One region of the Pseudomonas sp. CAU 1711 genome, then DNA from elsewhere that is predicted to be linked to it. Evidence: riboswitches for the same ligand, from Rfam matches in the RefSeq annotation. Region 1 holds a riboswitch; the other holds the start of a gene.
What was found. Region 1 has a riboswitch for cobalamin ahead of AAFN46_RS00470 (TonB-dependent receptor). Riboswitches for the same ligand answer to the same signal wherever they lie in the genome.
Positions count from the first base shown of each region.

Region 2: linked by a shared signal. The riboswitch ahead of cobO (cob(I)yrinic acid a,c-diamide adenosyltransferase) and the one ahead of AAFN46_RS00470 (TonB-dependent receptor) in region 1 are both predicted to bind cobalamin.

Region 1 is NZ_JBDQQT010000001.1:104,584-108,787, reverse strand. It holds gene dxs (1-deoxy-D-xylulose-5-phosphate synthase) at 1-1,420, shown strand, start outside; cobalamin riboswitch at 1,472-1,679, shown strand; gene AAFN46_RS00470 (TonB-dependent receptor) at 1,760-3,643, shown strand; gene AAFN46_RS00465 (cobalamin-binding protein) at 3,744-4,204, opposite strand, start outside.
Region 2 is NZ_JBDQQT010000007.1:34,063-38,266, reverse strand. It holds gene AAFN46_RS09410 (C40 family peptidase) at 1-2, shown strand, start outside; gene AAFN46_RS09405 (C40 family peptidase) at 79-594, shown strand; gene AAFN46_RS09400 (class I SAM-dependent methyltransferase) at 591-1,253, shown strand; cobalamin riboswitch at 1,315-1,533, shown strand; gene cobO (cob(I)yrinic acid a,c-diamide adenosyltransferase) at 1,651-2,262, shown strand; gene AAFN46_RS09390 (cobyrinate a,c-diamide synthase) at 2,378-3,670, shown strand; gene bluB (5,6-dimethylbenzimidazole synthase) at 3,667-4,204, shown strand, end outside.

The DNA.
Region 1 (4,204 bases):
GACCGCCGGCATGGCCTTCGAGGCGCTCAACCATGCCTCCGACGTCAAGGCCAACATGCTCGTCGTGCTCAACGACAACGACATGTCGATCTCCAAGAACGTCGGCGGCCTGTCCAACTACCTGGCCAAGATCATCTCCAGCCGCACCTACGCCAGCGTGCGCGAGGGCAGCAAGAAGATCCTCTCCAGCCTGCCGGGCGCCTGGGAGATCGCGCGCAAGGTCGAGGAGCACGCCAAGGGCATGCTGGTGCCCGGCACCCTGTTCGAGGAGCTGGGCTGGAACTACGTCGGCCCCATCGACGGCCACGACCTGCCCACCCTGCTGGCCACCCTGCGCAATATGCGCGACCTGGACGGCCCGCAGTTCCTCCATGTGGTGACCAAGAAGGGCAAGGGCTTCGCCCCGGCCGAGGCCGACCCGATCGGCTACCACGCCATCACCAAGCTGGAGCCGCTGCAGGCCACCGGCCAGCCGAAGAAGGCCTCCGGGCCCAAGTACTCCAGCGTGTTCGGCCAGTGGCTGTGCGACATGGCCGCCGCAGACCCGCGCCTGGTCGGCATCACCCCGGCGATGAAGGAAGGCTCCGACCTGGTGGCCTTCAGCGAGCGCTACCCCGAGCGCTATTTCGACGTGGCCATCGCCGAGCAGCACGCGGTGACCCTGGCCGCGGGCCTGGCCTGCGACGGCGCCAAGCCGGTGGTGGCGATCTACTCCACCTTCCTGCAGCGCGCCTACGACCAGCTGATCCACGACGTGGCGGTGCAGAACCTCGACGTCACCTTCGCCATCGACCGCGCCGGTCTGGTCGGCGAGGACGGCCCGACCCACGCCGGCAGCTTCGACCTGTCCTACCTGCGCTGTATCCCCGGCATGCTGGTGATGACCCCCAGCGACGAGAACGAACTGCGCCTGCTGCTCTCCACCGGCTACCAGTTCCAGGGCCCGGCGGCGGTGCGCTACCCGCGCGGCAGCGGCCCCAACGCGACCATCGAGCCGGCGCTGCAGACGGTTGAGATCGGCAAGGCGGTGCTGCGCCGCCAGGGCCAGAAGGTCGCCCTGCTGGTGTTCGGCGTGCAACTGGCCGAGGCCCTGCAGGTGGGCGAGAAGCTGGATGCGACGGTGGTCGACATGCGCTTCGTCAAGCCGCTGGACCAGGCCCTGCTGCGCGAGCTGGCGGCCAGCCATGAGCTGCTGGTGAGCATCGAGGAAAACGCCGTGATGGGCGGCGCAGGCAGCGCGGTGAGCGAGTTCCTCGCCGCCGAGAACCTGCTCAAGCCGCTGCTGCACCTGGGCCTGCCGGACTACTACGTGGAACACGCCAAGCCGGCGCAGATGCTCGCCGAGTGCGGCCTGGACGCGGCCGGCATCGGGGCCGCCGTGTGTCGCCGCCTGCAGCAACTTGAGCCGCGCTCAAGCTGAACCCGACTAAACTCGCTTGAGCTGCAACACGCCGTGCACTAAGGTGCGCGGCGTTTTTGCTTTCCATCGGGTGCGCCGGCCACAGGCCGGCGATAATCGGGAAGCCGGTGCGCTGCATAAGCAATCCCGGCGCTGCCCCCGCAACGGTAATCGACCGCAGCCTGGCTGCAGGTCCGCGCAACGCCACTGGGTTCCCCCCGGGAAGGCAGGCGGATCGGTGTCGAGAGCCCGGAGACCGGCCCGCTGGATTTCGACTGGTGCTGCGGAGGGCCGCGCCGTCAGGCGCCGCCGCGCGCCTGTGCCGGCCCTCCTCGAAGCGCGAACCTTTGAGGATCATCGATGAAGCTGTCCCATTCCCTGCCCCTCTCGGCCCTGGCCGCGGCCCTGCTTCCCGGCACCCTCCCGGCCGCCGAGCAGGAGGCTGCGATCAAGCTGCCCGAAACCCTGATCACCGCCAATCGCGAGGTGCAGCAGCGCGCCGCCAGCAGCAGCGCCAGCACGGTGTTCACCCGCGCCGATATCGAGCGCCTGCAGCCCACCTCGGTGGTCGAGCTGCTCAACCGCGTGCCCGGCGTTCAGGTCACCAGCAACGGCACCGGCAGCCTGGCCGGCCTGTATATCCGCGGCACCAAGTCGGCCCAGAGCCTGGTGCTGGTGGACGGCATGCGCATCGGCTCGGCCAGCTCCGGCGACAGCAACCTGCAGCACCTCAATGTCGAGCAGATCGAGCGCATCGAGGTGCTGCGCGGCCCGCGCTCGGCGGTGTATGGCGCCGACGCCATCGGCGGCGTGGTGCAGATATTCACCCGCCGCAGCGCCGGCGACGGCCTGCGCCCCTTCGTACGCATGAGCTATGGCAGCAACGACAGCTGGCGGCGCAGCGCCGGCCTCTCCGGTGGCGACGAACGGACCCGCTTCAGCCTGGCCGGTAGCCTCGACGAAACCGACGGCATCGATCGCACCGGCCCCTCCTACGACTCCGACCAGGACCACGACGCCTATCGCAACAAGGCCTTCAGCCTGAGCCTCAGCCATAGTTTCAGCGACAGCCTGGAGGCCGGCATCAACGTGCTGGACCAGCGCGGCCGCAGCGAGTTCGACAACCCCTTCGGCCGCTTCGACATGGCCACCTTCGAGTCGGTCGGCCAGCAGCCCTACAGCGACTTCAGCCTCAGCAGCGTCTCCAGCTACCTCGACGCGCAGATCAACGACGCCTGGAGCAGCCGCCTGGAACTCGGCCACGCCGAGAACCGCGAGAAGAGCCTGGACAAGCTCAGCGCCGAGCGCGGCGTGTTCAACACCTACCGCGACTCGCTCACCTGGCTCAACACCCTGGATCTGAACGACAGCCACAGCCTGCTGCTGGGCGGCGACTGGTACGAGGACCAGCTGAACAGCAACACCGCCTTCGCGCAGCAGCAGCGCTGGAACCAGGCGGCCTTCGTCCAGCACCGCTACCAGGGCGAAAGCTTCTCCACCGAACTGGGCCTGCGCCACGACAAGAACGAGCAGTTCGGCAGCGAGAACACCTGGAGCGGCGCCCTGACCCTGCCGCTGAACGCCACCAACGACCTGATCCTGTCCTACAGCGAAGGCTTCCGCGCGCCGACCTTCAACGACCTCTACTACCCGGACTACAGCAACCCGAACCTCAAGCCCGAGCACTCCAAGAGCTACGAGCTGCAGTGGCGCAGCCAGCTGGCCGAGAGCACCAGCCTGGAGGCCTCGCTGTACCGCACCGATATCGAGGACGCCATCGCCAACGATCAGGACTTCATCCCGCAGAACATCGCCAAGGCACGCATCCACGGCTTCGAGGCAGCGCTGCAGCAGGAACTGTTCGGCTGGCAGGGCCAGCTGGGCGTGGCCTTCGTCGACCCGCGCGACCGCGACAGCGGCCACACCCTCAACCGCCGCGCCCGTCGCACCCTGAGCCTGGATCTGGACCGCAGCTTCGGCGACTTCGCCGTCGGCGCCAGCTGGCAGGCCGTCAGCAGCAGCTACGACGACCCGAACAATCAGTATCAACTGGGCGGCTACGGCCTAGTCGGCCTGCGCGGCAGCTGGCAGACGAGTTCCGAGCTGAAGCTGGAGGCGAAGATCGACAACCTGCTGGACAAGGATTACCAGCGCGCCCTGTACCAGCACGAAGGCCAGCGTTATGCCTACAGCCAGGAGGGCCGCAGCGCGCTGCTCGGCTTTGTCTGGACGCCCGAGCTGTAAGCGGCCCCGCTGACATAGGAGCGAGGGCGGCGCCGAGCCCTCTGCTCGCCAATGCAAGTGCGCGAGCAAGCTCGCCATCCTTGCCTCCTGAGGGCCGATCCTACCTGGCCCGAGCCAGCAACGCGCAGAGCTTCTCGGTAGCCGCCAGCATCTGGAAGCTGGGCCGTTCCAGGCCCTTGTCCGGCACCACCCACAGCTGCCGCAGACGCACCGCCGGCAACTGTGGCCAGGCCCGCCAGTGCTGCAGTTCTTCCTCGCTGCCGGCCAGTATCACCTGCGGCGCTCGGCTCAGCACCGCCTCGACGCTGACCTGCGGCGCCGGCAGCTGCAGGTCGGCGAAGATATTGCGCGCCCCGCACACGGCCAGGGCGTCGGCGATGATCTGCCGCCCGCCGATGCTGTACAGCGGCTGGTGCCAGACCTGGTAGAACACCGCCAGCGGCGGCTCGCGCCGGTACTGCCGGCGCAGCTCGGCCAGGCCCTGGAGAAACTCGTCGCGCAGCTGCCGGCCGCGCTCGCCGTGCCCGACCCGCGCGCCGATCTCGGCGAACTGCCCGGCCA
Region 2 (4,204 bases), on a different contig from region 1:
AGCGCATCCGGCCGCGGGCTTGCACCCGTGGCCGCGAGCCGGCAGAGTAGGGCGCATTCCGGCCAGGACGCCCGCCCCATGCATTTCACGGCTCGTCTCTCCCTGCTAGCCCTCGCCGCGCTGCTCACCGCCTGCGCCGGCAACCCTCCCGTCGAACATTCCCCCAGCCCCTTCGCCACGACCGACGCCAGCGCCAGCGATGTGCTGATCAGCGCCATCGGCCTGGTCGGCACGCCCTACCGCTACGGCGGCAATACACCGGACAGCGGCTTCGACTGCAGCGGCCTGATCGGCTACGTCTACCGCAACTCGGCCGGCATCGCCCTGCCACGCTCGACCCGCGAGATGATCCTGATACGTGCGCCCAGCGTGAACCGCGACCAGTTGCAGAGCGGCGACCTGGTGTTCTTCGCCACCGATGGCGGCGGCAAGGTCAGCCACGCCGGCATCTACGTCGGCGAGGGGCGTTTCGTCCACGCGCCGTCCAGTGGCGGCACGGTGCGCCTGGACCATCTGAGCCAGGCCTACTGGCAGAAGACCTTCCTCACCGGCAAGCGCGTGCTGGCCGGCCGGCACCTGGCGCAGCAACCATGACCAACCGCACCCTGAGCCTCGACGACGCCCTCTACCAGTACCTGCTCGACGTCTCCCTGCGCGAGTCGCCGCTGCAGAAGCGCTTGCGCGAAGAGACCGCGCAGCTGCCCATGGCGCGCTGGCAGATAGCGCCCGAGCAGGGTCAGTTCATGGCCCTGCTGGTGCAGATCAGCGGCGCGCGCAAGATTCTCGAGATCGGCACCTTCACCGGCTACAGCGCCCTGTGCATGGCCCAGGCGATGCCGGCCGACGGCCGCCTGATCTGCTGCGACCTGCCTGGCGAGTACAACGCCATCGCCGAGCGCTACTGGTACGAGGCCGGCGTCGGCGAGCGCATCGAACTGCGTCTGGCGCCGGCGCTGGAGAGCCTGAATGCCCTGGAACGCGCCGGCGAGGTCGAGAGCTTCGACCTGATCTTCATCGACGCCGACAAGGCCAACTACCCGGTGTACCTGGAGCATGCCCTGGCGCTGGTGCGCAGGGGCGGGCTGATCCTGTTCGACAACGTGCTGTGGAGCGGGCGGGTGCTGGAGCAGAGCCCGGACAGCCAGGACACCCGCGCCATCCAGTCGCTCAACCGGGCGCTCAAGCGCGACAGCCGCGTCGACCTCAGCCTGCTGCCGCTGGGCGACGGCCTGACCCTGTGCCGCAAGCGCTGAGCCGGCACGCAGGCGCGCCACTGAGGCGCCGTGGCGTTGACGCTCCCGGCCCCAGCCTCTACCCTGCGCGCCAGCAACAGGTGCCCCCGACGCATGGCGTGCGAGGGGTGAAACAGGGAAGCCGGTCCATTCGTTGACGAGCAATCCGGCGCTGCCCCCGCAACGGTAGGCGAGACAAGGGTCGCACTATGCCACTGTGCCTCTGCACGGGAAGGCGCGACCTGCGGGCCCCAGGCCCGGCTCGCGAGCCCGGAGACCGGCCTGTCGCGTTTTCCACGGCAGTGCGGCGGGCTCTGCGGTCGCGGGCCCGTGCCCGGCCGCCGCCTTTGTCCCTCCTGCCCCGATCGACTGCGCCCGCCTCGGGCGTGCACGGCGCCCGCGCGCCCAGGAGCCCCAGATGAGCGAATCGGCCGAACGCGACGCCCGCCACCGCGCCCGCATGCAGCGCAAGAAGGCGCTGATCGACCAGAAGATCGAGCAGGCCCAGGACGAGTACGGCCTGCTGCTGGTGCATTCCGGCAACGGCAAGGGCAAGAGCAGCTCGGCCTTCGGCATGGTCGCCCGCGCCCTGGGGCACGGCATCAGGGTCGGCGTGGTGCAGTTCATCAAGGGCGCCGCCAGCACCGGCGAAGAGGCCTTCTTTCGCCGCTTCCCCGATGAAGTGCAGTGGTTCGTCATGGGCGAAGGCTTCACCTGGGAGACCCAGGATCGCCAGCGCGACATCGCCATGGCCGCCGAGGCCTGGCAGGTGGCGCGCCGTCTGCTGGCCGACGACAGCATCGGCCTGGTGGTGCTCGACGAGCTGAATATCGCCCTCAAGCACGGCTACCTGCAGCTGGACCAAGTGCTCGCCGATATCGAGGCGCGCCCGCTGGCCCAGCATGTGGTGGTGACCGGCCGCGGCGCCCAGCCGGGCCTGGTCGAGGCGGCCGATACCGTCACCGAGATGGGCCTGGTCAAGCACGCCTTCAAGGCCGGGGTGAAGGCGCAGAAAGGGGTGGAGTTTTGAGTCACTACCCTCTCCCCCAGCCCCTCTCCCATAAATGGGCGAGGGGAGTCGCTCGTAATGGCCGCGGATTCACTTCTCCCTCTCCCGCGTGCGGGAGAGGGCCGGGGAGAGGGCAATGAGCGCTCGCAGCTGCCCGGCCCTGCTGATCGCCGCCCCCGCTTCCGGCCAGGGCAAGACCACGGTCACCACCGCCCTGGCGCGCCTGCACGCGCGCGCCGGGCGCAAGGTGCGGGTGTTCAAGTGCGGCCCCGACTTCCTCGACCCGATGATCCTCGCCCGCGCCAGCGGCGCGCCGGTGTACCAGCTCGACCTGTGGATGGTCGGCGAGGAAGAGTGCCGGCGCCTGCTCTGGCAGGCGGCGGGCGAGGCCGACCTGATCCTGATCGAGGGCGTCATGGGCCTGTTCGACGGTGCGCCCTCGGCCGCCGACCTGGCGCGGCGCTTCGGCGTGCCGGTGCTGGGGGTGATCGAGGCGGGCGCCATGGCCCAGACCTTCGGCGCCCTGGCCTATGGGCTGGCGCATTTCCAGGCCGACCTGCCGTTCGCCGGGGTGCTGGCCAACCGCACCGGCAGCGAGCGGCACAACGGCATCCTGCGCGACAGCCTGCCGGAGTCGATCCGCTGGTTCGGCGGCCTGCCGCGCTGCGCCGCGCTGGAGCTGCCGCGCCGCCACCTGGGGCTGATCCAGGCCGAGGAACTGGCCGACCTGGACGCCCGCCTGGACACCGCCGCCGATGCCCTGCTGGCCAGCGCCGGCATGCTGCTGCCCGAGCCGGTGAGCTTTGCCGCGCCCGCCGCGCAGGTCATCGAGCCGCTGCTGCGCGGCGTGCGCATCGGCGTGGCGCGCGACACCAGCTTCGCCTTCCTCTACCAGGCCAACCTCGACCTGCTGCGCGCGCTGGGCGCCGAGCTGGTGTTCTTCTCGCCACTGGCCGATGCGGCGTTGCCGGCGGTCGACAGCCTGTACCTGCCCGGCGGCTATCCCGAACTGCACCTGGCGGCCCTGGCCGGCAACCGCGCCATGCTGCAGGCCATCCGCGCCCACCATGGCGCCGGCAAGCCGCTGCTCGCCGAGTGCGGCGGCATGCTCTACCTGCTCGACGCGCTGACCGACAAGCAGGGCGAGGGCGCCGAGCTGCTCGGCCTGCTGCCGGGCAGCGCGCGCATGCAGCCGCGCCTGGCCGCCCTGGCCCTGCAGCAGGTGGAGCTGCCGGAAGGCATGCTGCGCGGGCATACTTACCACCATTCCGTGCTGGACTGCGCCGCGGCGCCGCTGGCCAGGGGCGTCTGCCCGAACGGCAAGGCGGTGGCCGAGGCGGTGTACCGCAGCGGCCGCCTGACCGCCTCCTATATCCACTTCTACCTGCCGTCCAACCCCAGGGCGACGGCCGAGCTGCTGCAGCCATGAGCGACCACGCCTTCAGCCCCGAGGAACGCGCCGCGGTCTACCGCGCCATCGCCGAGCGCCGCGACATGCGCCACTTCGCCGGCGGCGAGGTGGCGCCCGAGCTGCTCGCGCGCCTGCTGCGGGCGGCGCACCAGGCGCCCAGCGTCGGCCTGATGCAGCCCTGGCGCTTTATCCGCATCACCCGGCCCGAGCTGCGCGAGGCCATCCATGGCCTGGTCGAGGCCGAGCGGGTGCGCACCGCCGAGGCCCTGGGCGAGCGCAGCGACGAATTCATGCGGCTCAAGGTCGAGGGCATTCGCGACTGCGCCGAGCTGCTGGTGGCGGCGCTGATGGACGGGCGCGAGGCCCATGTGTTCGGCCGTCGCACAATGCCGCAGATGGACCTGGCCTCGCTCGCCTGCGCCATCCAGAACCTCTGGCTGGCGGCCCGCGCCGAGGGCCTGGGGCTGGGCTGGGTGTCGCTGTTCGATCCGCTGGCGCTGGCCGAGCTGCTCGGCATGCCGGCCGGCAGCCAGCCGGTGGCGGTGCTCTGCC